DNA from 2 places in the Paenibacillus sp. FSL H7-0323 genome. Region 1 is predicted to be linked to the other one. Evidence: riboswitches for the same ligand, from Rfam matches in the RefSeq annotation. Region 1 holds a riboswitch; the other holds the start of a gene.
What was found. Region 1 has a riboswitch for preQ1 ahead of queF (preQ(1) synthase). Riboswitches for the same ligand answer to the same signal wherever they lie in the genome.
Positions count from the first base shown of each region.

Region 1 (5,739 bases):
TTTATCTCGTTTTTTCCGGCTACAACAGCAGCTCCGGTATTTGTCTTGCCTCTCCTAGCACTTGGTGGGGCTGGCCTGACCGCAGCTTTAATCTATATTCTTGCCTACCGGAAGGCAGATGGTCTGTCTCCTACAAGGCTGATCCTTATCGGGATTGCGGTCGCTGCAGGAATCAATGCTTGCCAGCTTGTAATGGCACTTAGGCTTGATCCTAATAATTATCAATTTGTAGCTACTTGGATCGCCGGGAAAATATGGGGTGGGGATTGGAGATTCGTCCTTGCTTTGCTGCCTTGGATCGCGATTCTGTTACCGTTCGCCTTCTATAAAGCCCGGGTTCTAAATGTATTGAATCTAGGGGACCATACTTCATTAGGTCTAGGAATGCGTGTGGAGAAGGAACGTATTCTCCTTCTGGTAACAGCCGTAGCGCTTGCCGGCTCCTGCGTCGCGGTAAGCGGAGGTATTGGCTTCGTCGGCCTGATAGCACCACATCTGGCTCGCAGGCTGGTGGGACCCCGTCATCAGGTGTTATTACCTGCTAGTGCTTTGACAGGGGCGCTTCTTATGATTACCGCTGATACCATTGGTAGATGGGTATTGCAACCTGCCGAAGTTCCTACTGGCATTGTGGTTGCGATTATTGGCGCACCTTACTTTTTATATTTACTCGCCAAGTCGAAAGCGTAAATTAGTTCATACTTAGGAGCATAGCTCCATAAAACTTTTAAGGGAGTTGTAGATCATGTCAGAACGTTTGAATACAGAAGAATTAAGTATTGGGTATGCTGAGGCTACTATAGTTAAGGGATTGAACTTGTCTATCCCTACGGGGAAAATCACCGCACTAGTGGGCGCTAACGGCTCCGGTAAATCTACAATCCTCAAAACGATGGCCCGGATTATGAAGCCGAAGAGTGGCACCGTAATGCTGGACGGCAAATCGATCCATAACTTTTCAACTAAAGAGGTTGCTCGTCAGCTAGCGATTCTACCGCAGAACCCAACGGCTCCTGACGGTCTGACGGTATCTGAGCTGGTCAGCTATGGTCGTTTCCCTCATCAAAAAGGATTTGGCACGATGACCGCAGAGGATCGCAACATCATCTCCAACGCCATCTCTGTTACGGGCATGGAATCTTTTCATGATCGCCCTATTGACCGTCTCTCTGGTGGACAACGTCAACGCGCTTGGATCGCTATGGCGTTGGCTCAAGAAACAGATATTTTATTCCTTGACGAGCCTACAACGTTCCTAGATATGGCGCATCAGCTCGAAGTTCTTCAACTTTTGCAAAAGCTGAATGAGGAAGAAGGCCGTACCATTATCATGGTCGTGCATGATTTGAATCATGCTACTCGTTATGCGCAGCATATGGTAGCGATTAAGTCCGGTACTGTGGTTAGCGAAGGCTCACCTACTGAGGTTATGACACCAGATGTATTGCGGGAAGTGTTTGGAATTGAAGCGGATATCGTTCCGGATCCACGTACGGGTGTGCCACTGTGTCTTCCTTACGAGCTTGCTGCCTATAAAGCTGTGTAATTATCATCTAAAAACATACAACGAACAGGCTCCCGTCATTGACAAGGGAGCCTGTTCGTTGTTACAGTTGTGGTTGCCTACAATTTCATAATAACTCTTTAAAATAGATCAAGGACCATCATTTATACATGGTTAAAGGAGCATGAAAACATGAATATTGACAAAATTCAAGATGATCTAGAGCAGCTAATGACCGCAGGAATAGTGAAAAGTCATGAGAATTTAAAAGATCACGTGTACACTAAAATGGGCGGCAAAGCTGATATTTTGGCTGCACCAGCTACTTATGATGAAATTCAAAAGATCGTTACATATGCAGAACAAAATGGGATAACCCTTACGGTACTTGGGAATGGCTCCAATGTGATTATCCGTGATGGAGGGGTACGTGGAATCGTTCTGCAAACAGCAGGACTTACCGAAATGGGAATTCGCGACAATCTCTTATATGCGCAATGTGGTGCCAAAATAATTGATGTTTCCAGATATGCGCGTGATAAGGAGCTTACGGGTCTTGAGTTCGCCTGTGGCATTCCAGGAACAGTTGGTGGAGCGCTCTATATGAACGCAGGTGCTTATGGCGGTGAGATCAAAGATGTCCTGCATAGTGCACTAGCTATAAATAAGAACGGGCAATTGGTAACTCTGCAAGGAGATGAGCTGCAATGGGGATACAGAAAAAGTGTATTCGCAAGCGGTGAGTATATTGTACTTGAGGCCAAATTTGCTATGACTTCCGGTGATGTTTTAACGATCAAGGCAAAAATGGATGAACTAACTTATTTACGTGAATCGAAGCAACCGCTTGAGTATCCATCCTGTGGGAGTGTATTTAAGCGGCCTCCAGGCCGTTTTGCAGGTCAGTTAATTCAAGAGAGCGGCTTACAGGGTACAAGAATCGGCGGTGCTGAGGTATCCAAGAAGCATGCGGGATTTATTGTGAATGCAGATAATGCAACAGCCAGTGATTACATCGGGCTAATCCACCATGTAAGAGCGACTGTGAAGGATAAATTCGGTGTAGAGCTGGAAACGGAAGTGGAGATCATTGGAGAAGAATAAATGATAAGCAAAAAGAGCCCGCAGATCGCTGTGGGCTCTTTTTGCTTATCATAATCATGTTCGTTTAATCTACTGAAAGGGTGTAATTAGCTCTGTCCGTAGTTATTTCTGCCTTGCGGTCGGCTAAGTCTACGATTTGAAGACCTTCAACAGCTAAATCATAAGTGGATTGTGGCAGGGATACCAGTTCACCATCGGCGTTAAGTGTGCTGCCGAAACCTCTTAATATCAGTGCACTTCCAAGATATTCATCAATTACGTCGTCTGCACTCCGGAAATCTACGGACTCTAAATTGAAATGAACTTTATCCAAATCACGAAGTTCTTTCTTTTCAATAGCGATTGTTACATTCAAATGATTGTTAAGCCAATCCATAAGCTGCTGTATACTTTGTTCCATAAAATGCTCCCACCCTTAGCTCGAAGATTATTATGAATAAGTTACCCTTTTCTTAGGATTTGAATCCTTTTTTTTGCCACATCTTAATTAACCATATGAATAGTTTATGTGATTAAAAAGAAATCCGCGATCAAATTGCCGTGGTTTTTGAGCTTCCTAATCTCTACATACGCAGGTCTATCCACGTTAATCTGGAGTTATTTGCTGATCTATATAAGGTAACAGTAAAGAGTAGAACTTGTCAGGAGCGGGCTACCCATGGTATAGTTCAAGACGCAATATGCTTTAAGAAGAAGTCTGCGCTAAGTTGTGCAGGAGAGGTTCGCGAACTCCCTCTATAAAAAACTAAGAATATATTAAACAGTACAAGCGGTTGCTGTCCTTTATCCGGACGTTGCTTCCGTTTCTTCTTAGTGGAGCCAAGTTTTCGAAATCTCGTTCTTCTTTCCATTACCGGCCAAGGCCGAAGGAAAAGAGAGGGGTTTTTTGTCGTGTCAGAAGGAAGATTGAAAGAGGAAATGCAAGAAGTTACTTTGCTTGGTAATCAGGGAACACAGTACAAGTTTGGTTATGATCCAGACATTCTGGAGGTGTTTGATAACAAACATCCCGGGCGTGATTATTTTGTTAAATTCAACTGCCCTGAGTTCACTAGCTTGTGTCCTGTAACGGGTCAGCCGGATTTTGCCACGCTGTATATTTCGTATATTCCTGAACAAAAAATGGTGGAGTCCAAATCATTAAAGCTGTATCTGTTTAGCTTCCGCAACCATGGTGATTTTCATGAGGACTGTGTCAACATTATTATGAATGATCTGATCTCACTGATGGATCCGCGTTACATTGAGGTATGGGGCAAGTTCACTCCGCGCGGAGGCATTTCAATTGATCCTTATTGCAACTATGGAAGACCGGGTACGAAGTATGAGGCGATGGCGGAACACCGCTTAATCAATCACGACCTCTATCCAGAAAAAGTGGACAACCGCTAAATTCCAACTTGTGATAAGGAGAGATTCATATGAACAAAAAAGCACTCGTCGTATTCAGCGGCGGACAAGATAGCACCACTTGCCTGGTTTGGGCATTGCAGCAGTATGAGGAAGTGCAGGTAGTTACTTTCAACTATAATCAACGTCATGCGGCTGAAATCGAAGTTGCAACAGCGATAGCAGCTAAGTTTAATGTAAAACAGCATATTCTTGATCTGGGGCTGCTCAATCAGCTGGCACCCAATGCACTTACCCGTCAGGATATAGATATCGTGGCTGGTGAAGGAGATGAGCTTCCAAGTACTTTCGTCGATGGACGGAATTTGTTGTTTTTATCTTTTGCCGCAATATTAGCTAAACAACTGGGGTACTCCCATATCGTCACTGGGGTTTGCCAAACGGACTTTAGCGGTTATCCGGACTGCCGTGATGTTTTTGTGAAATCATTGAATGTTACGCTGAACTTATCTATGGACTATGAGTTTGCGATCCACACTCCCCTAATGTGGCTGGATAAAAAAGAAACGTGGAAAATGGCCGATGAACTGGGGTATTTTGATTATGTTCGCGAACACACACTGACCTGTTACAACGGTATTATTGGCAGTGGCTGCGGTACTTGTCCAGCCTGTCTATTGCGTCAGCGTGGTCTTGAGCAATATGAGGCGGAGAGAATGGAGGCCGGTTCTTAATGCTTAACGAGGTTTCAGTCTGCAAAATATTTACGTTCGATGCGGCACACCAGTTAGTGGGACACAAAGGGAAATGCAGCAACCTGCACGGACATACTTATAAGCTCGAAGTAGTGCTTAAGGGCAAACCTATGGCCGCGGAAGGCCACTCGGATGAAGGCTTCGTCATTGATTTCAGCGATATCAAAATGACAGTACAACAAAGCCTTGTAGATCGTTTAGATCACGCTTTTCTTGCCATGGGAAATGAACCTGTGTTAGAGACGTTAACGAATACGGGCTCCAAAGTAGCCTTGTTGTCTTTCCGCACCACAGTAGAGAATATGTCTTCATATATTGCCTACAAGCTTAAGCAAGCAGGGTTGCCTTTGTACTCGGTAAAGCTATGGGAGACTCCAACCTCTTGGGCAGAGGTGCTGGCTGAAGATGTTCCGGATGAAGGGCCATCCTACCGTTTGTATGGAGGCTGTGACTGTGAGTAAGATTCCTGTCATTGAAATGTTCGGTCCAACTATTCAAGGCGAAGGTGCGGTAATTGGAGTGAAGACAATGTTTGTCCGCACCTATGGCTGCGATTATCGTTGCGGCTGGTGTGACTCCGCTTTTACTTGGGATGGTACGGCTAAGAATAAGGTTCGCATGATGGAAGCAGAAGAAATCATAAATGAATTATTGGCATTAGCTGGAGATAATTTCGACTGTGTTACGATTTCAGGCGGTAATCCTGCCTTGATTGGTGAAGGAATGGGTACCTTCATCAAACTGCTTCATGAGCGTGGAATAAAAGCAGCGATAGAAACTCAGGGGAGTAAATGGCAGGATTGGTTCAATGACGTGGATGTGCTGACAATCAGTCCTAAACCCCCAAGCTCAGGAATGACAACGAATTGGGAAATGCTAGATAACATCATGAGTAAGATGGAGAAACTGGGTCGTTCTACGCATAGCTTGAAGGTCGTAGTGTTTGATGATAAGGATTTTGATTATGCGAAAAACGTTCACCAGCGATATCCGAATGTGCAGCTCTTTCTGCAGCCTGGTAATGAT
Region 1 is NZ_JBBODB010000001.1:1,692,948-1,698,686, reverse strand. It holds gene MHH89_RS07780 (FecCD family ABC transporter permease) at 1-690, shown strand, start outside; gene MHH89_RS07775 (ABC transporter ATP-binding protein) at 746-1,546, shown strand; gene murB (UDP-N-acetylmuramate dehydrogenase) at 1,697-2,608, shown strand; gene MHH89_RS07765 (hypothetical protein) at 2,673-3,008, opposite strand; PreQ1 riboswitch class I at 3,320-3,363, shown strand; gene queF (preQ(1) synthase) at 3,527-4,000, shown strand; gene queC (7-cyano-7-deazaguanine synthase QueC) at 4,030-4,692, shown strand; gene MHH89_RS07750 (6-pyruvoyl trahydropterin synthase family protein) at 4,692-5,174, shown strand; gene queE (7-carboxy-7-deazaguanine synthase QueE) at 5,167-5,739, shown strand, end outside.

Region 2 (5,739 bases), 4.6 Mb from region 1:
ACTATCGACCTCTATTGGCTTATGAAATTTCATATCATATTGAGTGATCCACTGTGTAGGGTGCTCAGCAATATACAAAGATTGGGCTAATCCCATAAGATACATCCCATGTGCGATGGGTCGCTCCAAACCAGCCTTGGCTGCGGCCTCTGCATCTAGATGTATAGGCGCCAAATCTTGGGAAGCAGCTGCATATTGCCGGATAGCCTCAGCTGTTATGCACTTTTTTATCATGATCATCACCTACCCGAATTAACACCGTTTCTGCGGTGACTATAAGCTCACCCTCACACCTACAAACCAGCGTATGTGTGTAAAAAGTCAGTTTACCCTGTCTGCCTTCTTTTTGCACCTCGCCCGTTAACGCTAATTCACAATCCAAAATCATCCCCTCCGTAATCGGAGCCTGATATGAAAATTTCTGAGTGCCGTGAAGCAAGGGTTCACCGATGATTAACCAAGGAATATCGAAGTCTTGCCAGAAAATAATAGGCATCGTCGCAGGAGCGATCAGCTTTCCATTTATCGTCTGCACGGGTGCTTCAATACTCTGTGCATAGTCCGAAATCCATTCAGCAGTCATATGGATCTGATGTCGGACACTGTTCATTCTATAACCTCCACGAGTGTTGCCAGACCTATCCCACCGCCGATTCCCAGAGTAGCAAGCCCTCGTTGGTAAGGGGCATTTTGCATTTCAGCACATAAGCGAGTCATTAACATAGCCCCGGAAGCTCCGTATGGATGGCCTATTGCTAATGCCCCCCCGCCAAGATTGACCTTTTCCTGTGGAATTTGAAGCTCGTTCAGTGATGCCAATACTTGTGAAGCAAAAGCTTCGTTAAACTCTACGATATCTAAATCGGCAACGGTAAGCTTTTGGCGTTTTAACACCTTTTGCACAGCTGGTACAGGTCCCATACCCAAATAGTTCGGATCTACACCCGCAGCTTGCGCATCCACGACCCGCAAAATAGGGGTAAGCTTAAGCTGCTGGCATTTCTCTCGAGACATCATTAATAGAAGCGCTGCGCCATCATTAATAGGACAGGCATTTCCAGCAGTGACGGTACCCTTTTCTTCAAAAATTGGCGACAGCTTTTGCAGCTTGTCCAGACTCGTATTTGCCCGAGGACATTCGTCGGTGTTCACCCACTGCCCCTCTACCTGAAGAGGTACTATCTCCTGCTGAAACCGGTCACTTTGCTGAGCATGAACCGCCTTTTGATGGCTTTTTAAGGCATATTGATCCTGCTCTTCTCGAGAAATCCCGTATTTCCTAGCTACATTCTCTGCAGCAATTCCCATATCCGGATCACCGTAAGAGCTAGGCGTAAAATGTGCACGGGTATACAGCTGTGGAACCCCCATTAACGTCTGTGGTTTAGCCATTTTCCATGGAGCACGGCTCGTACTTTCGACACCACCTGCTAAATAAATCTCACCAGCGCCGCTTTGAATCAGTCTTGCTGCTATATTAATTGCCTCTAGCCCAGATCCGCACTGACGATCCACGGTGACACCCGGAACCGAAACAGGCAGCCCCGCTTCAAGCGCAGCTACCCGGGCAATATTACCTCCTGGGCCCACAACATTCCCAATAATGACATCATCAATCAGTTCTTTAGGCAAGTTCGTTTCGGCTACAATATGCTGAATAAGCGGCGCCAGTAATGCCTCCGGCTCAAGTGTACTTAATAAGCCACCCATTCTGCCAACCGGTGTACGTTTTGCCATGACAATTACTGCTTCTATCATATCATCGCTCTTTTCACATAGTCTTTCATCGCTTGCCGGGCAATTTTCCCGCTACTTGTATAGATAAATTCATCCACGGTTAGCAGCTGCTTCGGCGCTTTGTAGCTCGCTAAATACTGGCGGCAATAATTCTTAATTTCTTCGACAGATAAATGCTGTTCTCCGCTCCACTTCACGAGGGCTATCAGCTGTTCTCCCCAGTAATCATCAGGCACGCCAAGCACCATCACTTCATCTATTTCCGGAAGAAACTCCAGCACCCTCTCTATTTCTTCCGGATAAACGTTCAGCCCTCCGGATATGATTTTATTCTTCAAACGTCCCGCCATATATAAATAACCAGCTTCATCCTGATAAACATAGTCTTCTAAAACAAGCCATCCCTCTCTAAAAGCTGCTGCTGTCTCATTCGGCAATTGATGGTAGCCTAAAAATATCATATCACTACGCACATATAGCTGCCCAATCTCCCCAGGAGGGACTTCCCGGAACTGGTCATCACGAATGGAAATTTGCACCCCGGGATAAGGTTTGCCTACAGAGGTCGGATTATGCTCGGTCAGAACATTCAAATAACTAATATAGCTCGCTTCTGAAGAACCGTAGGATTCATAAAGCCGCGCTCCACCAAACACTTCCATGCCCCTTTTCTTGGACAACTCCGACCACTTTGCACCTGAGCTAATAATCGCATCAATCTGTATCTGCCCAGGTACAGCCTGCTGCATCATGGATTCGATCATTGTTGGTACGACGAACAGCACCACGCCCGGAATTTGCTGGCACAACTCTAACACCTGCGTGGCACTAAATTTTTGTGTGATATGAAAGGTTGCTCCACCATATAGACTCTGCATTACGGCGAATAAGGATAGGGAATGCACAAATGGACCTGGTGCCAAAACATCCTTCATAGCGTCCAATTCAAAAGCAATATTCGAAACCTCAAAGCTTTTTAACCATGATAAATGGGTACGCATATAACCTTTGGGCAATCCGGTTGTGCCTGAAGTAAAGCCAATAAATAATAATTCATTCGTCTCATCCAACTCAGCCTCCGGCTTCAGGGCAGCCAGCCACTGATCATAGGAACCTGTTCGTTCATTTGAGAAGGTCAGCGTTGGGATCGTTTGATCCTTGAAAACCAGATTCTTTGCGGCTTCCGGCTCGGCAAAAATCATTGTCGGCTGGCACTGCTCTATAATAACCTGCAGTTCATTAGCACTCCACTTGGGATCTAAGGGAATGGGAACACAGCCCGCATAAATCGCCCCCAAAAAAACCTCAACAAATTCAATACGATTCGTAGATAAAATCGCGATTTTGTCATGCCTCAGACCCTTTTGCTGTAAGCCATTCGCGATTCTCCGCATCGTTTTTACTAATGTGGCATAGGTATGACTTGCTTGGTCATGGGTTAAGGCAATGCTGTCGGGCTGCTGTGCTGCATGACGCAGTATAGGAACTACTAGATTCATCCTGATCACACCTGTTCGTAATTTCTGTGACTACCGATTATATACATTCTCTTCAATCGGACTGCCCCGCAAGTCCAGCCCAAACTAAAGGATATGTGATAAGCGCCATCGAAGTCGCTCCTGTTAAACTAACCCGCTAGAATTGCTACGATAGCTTATTTTAGCTTTATATTATTTTTATGTACACATCTTTCATGTAACGATTAAGTCCATCTTACAACGAAAAAACAGCCAGCACGCATCGATTATGATCGGTACGCGCTGGCTGTATTGTTGTTTAGTCCTTCTTTTGAACGGATGATGGTGAACCCTCTTCAGCAAAAGTAAAGGTTCTGGCGATATATAAGATAGGTGTGCTTACTGCGGTTAGTAAGAACTTCGCTAGATAAGTCGTAAGCAAAATTTCAAGCCATACATTCCAGTCATACAAGCCCGCAAACGCAATGGTACAGAAAATAAGTGTATCCACAAAGGAGCTAATCATCGTACTACCGTTGGAACGAATCCACAGCTGACTTGAGGTGCTGTAATATTTACGAATCCAAGAGTACAACCGAACATCTAGGAACTGACTAATGAAGTAAGCAGTAAGACTACCCAAAGCTAGTCGAGGCATCAGCCCAAAAATCGTCTCTAAAGAAGACTGAGCGATATCGGTCTCCTGCGGCTTAAATACTAATACCATCTGCATAATGACTGTAGTCATAAGCAAGGTGAAGAAACCAAACCAGACCGCTTTACGTGCTTCCGCTCTTCCGTACTTCTCATTAAGTAAATCGCTGGTCATATATAAAGTGACATACATCGTATTTCCGAGTGTCATCACAATATCAAATGGCATAGCAATCGTCTTAGCTACCTGAATGTTAGCAATTACAGTAGCAATACCTACCCAGGCGTACATTCCACTTTTCCCGAACAAGCGGTAACAGAGTAGAAAAAAAGCAAAATTGACAATAACAAATAAAACTCCCCACAGCAAATTAAACATATTACTGAAATTCCTCCTAGTTTTGTTTACGCGGGATGGTTACGAACCGCGGCTTACAATATTAAATTTTCGGAACAAAACATTAATACTCTATCACAATAGCGCTTAACAATCCATAAAAATAATATTTTTATATGAAATTGGTAGTTCCATTTCTTTTTTTTCGCCAATTATCTAAAATAGTCAGCAATAATTCATTTTTTTCAGAAAAAAATGCTCTATAGGACAAAACTTTCACTATTCATCCAGAGGTTAATTCTATAGAATAGTATCAAACACCTTATTCCCGATCCATTTAGTAGAAATATGACATAACTATGGAATATATCTCGGGTCGCCAATTTCCAGCAGTTGGCATGGAGTATCTAGTGAAGACTAAAAAAGAAATGACCTCACCGTCCATAAAAAAAGGAGAGAACGATATGTTTCGTATCAAGCATTCGATCAGTCGCAAATTTACGCGTTTATTATTTGTTGTTCTGTTGCTCACGTCTCTTTTGTTAAGCACCAGCTTCTATTTTATCTCTATCAGTATCTTCAACAGCTATGTTATGCCGCAGATTAACAAAATCCTTACTGCCGCTGCTCAGGACGTATATAAGAATCTCAACGTAATGCACGCCCAGCAAACCCTAAATAAGAACGATCAGTCTGCCACCAATCTCGAGTTCTATTTTCAGGAAAAGAGGAAACAACATGGAGTGGAAACCATTTTTCTGGTCAATCTGAAAGGGAAAGAAGCTGAGATTCTATCCGCAGATCACGATGCAAAATTGCAACGGGCAGAAAGTGTCACCGTATCCTCTGCAATGCAACAAGCCTCTAAAGGAAAAACTGGACTAAGCGATACATATAGCGACGCACATGGTATACATAAAACAGCTTATATCGGTATTCCCGGAAGTACGATGGTTATCGGTGTAAGCAGTGACGTAAGCTTCATTCAAGAAAAAACAGACAGTATTCTATGGACAAGTGCCGGAATCACACTTCTGACGTTGATCATCGGCCTAACTGGTGCATGGTTCATGAGTGTGCGTATAACACGTCCAATCTCAAAACTGGCAGCTTATAGTGCCCGGCTCGCAGAGGGAGATTTCACCGAAGAATTATCAGTTAAAGGAAATGACGAAGTTGCACAGTTGTCCGTAAGCTTCCAAGCGATGACCCAACGCCTGAAAGAAATGATTGGACATGTACTGGTAACCTCTAATACTGTCGTTGCGGATTCCAACTCTTTAAAAGAACGTGTTGAGGTTCTCAATGATATGGCGGAACACTCCAGCTCATCGGTAGTAGAAATCGGCAAAGGTAGTACGACTATCGCTAGCAGTGCATCAGATAACTCGAGAGCAATGGAAGAAATCAATTTAGGCATTCAAAGTATTGCCTCAGCAGCGAATGAAGTCACGGAGCAAATCAGTGAGGCTTCCGCTGAAGCAAGTGGCGGTAATGAAATTGCTCAAAGCGCTGTGCTGCAAATGCGCCAGGTTGAACGTGCTTCCCTACAGT
Region 2 is NZ_JBBODB010000001.1:6,307,829-6,313,567, reverse strand. It holds gene MHH89_RS28210 (MaoC family dehydratase) at 1-234, opposite strand, end outside; gene MHH89_RS28205 (FAS1-like dehydratase domain-containing protein) at 209-610, opposite strand; gene MHH89_RS28200 (thiolase family protein) at 607-1,758, opposite strand; gene MHH89_RS28195 (AMP-binding protein) at 1,755-3,236, opposite strand; gene MHH89_RS28190 (queuosine precursor transporter) at 3,514-4,227, opposite strand; PreQ1 riboswitch class I at 4,238-4,283, opposite strand; gene MHH89_RS28185 (methyl-accepting chemotaxis protein) at 4,650-5,739, shown strand, end outside.
Region 2: it holds a riboswitch for preQ1, as region 1 does, so the genes downstream of both, MHH89_RS28190 (queuosine precursor transporter) here and queF (preQ(1) synthase) in region 1, are expected to answer to the same signal.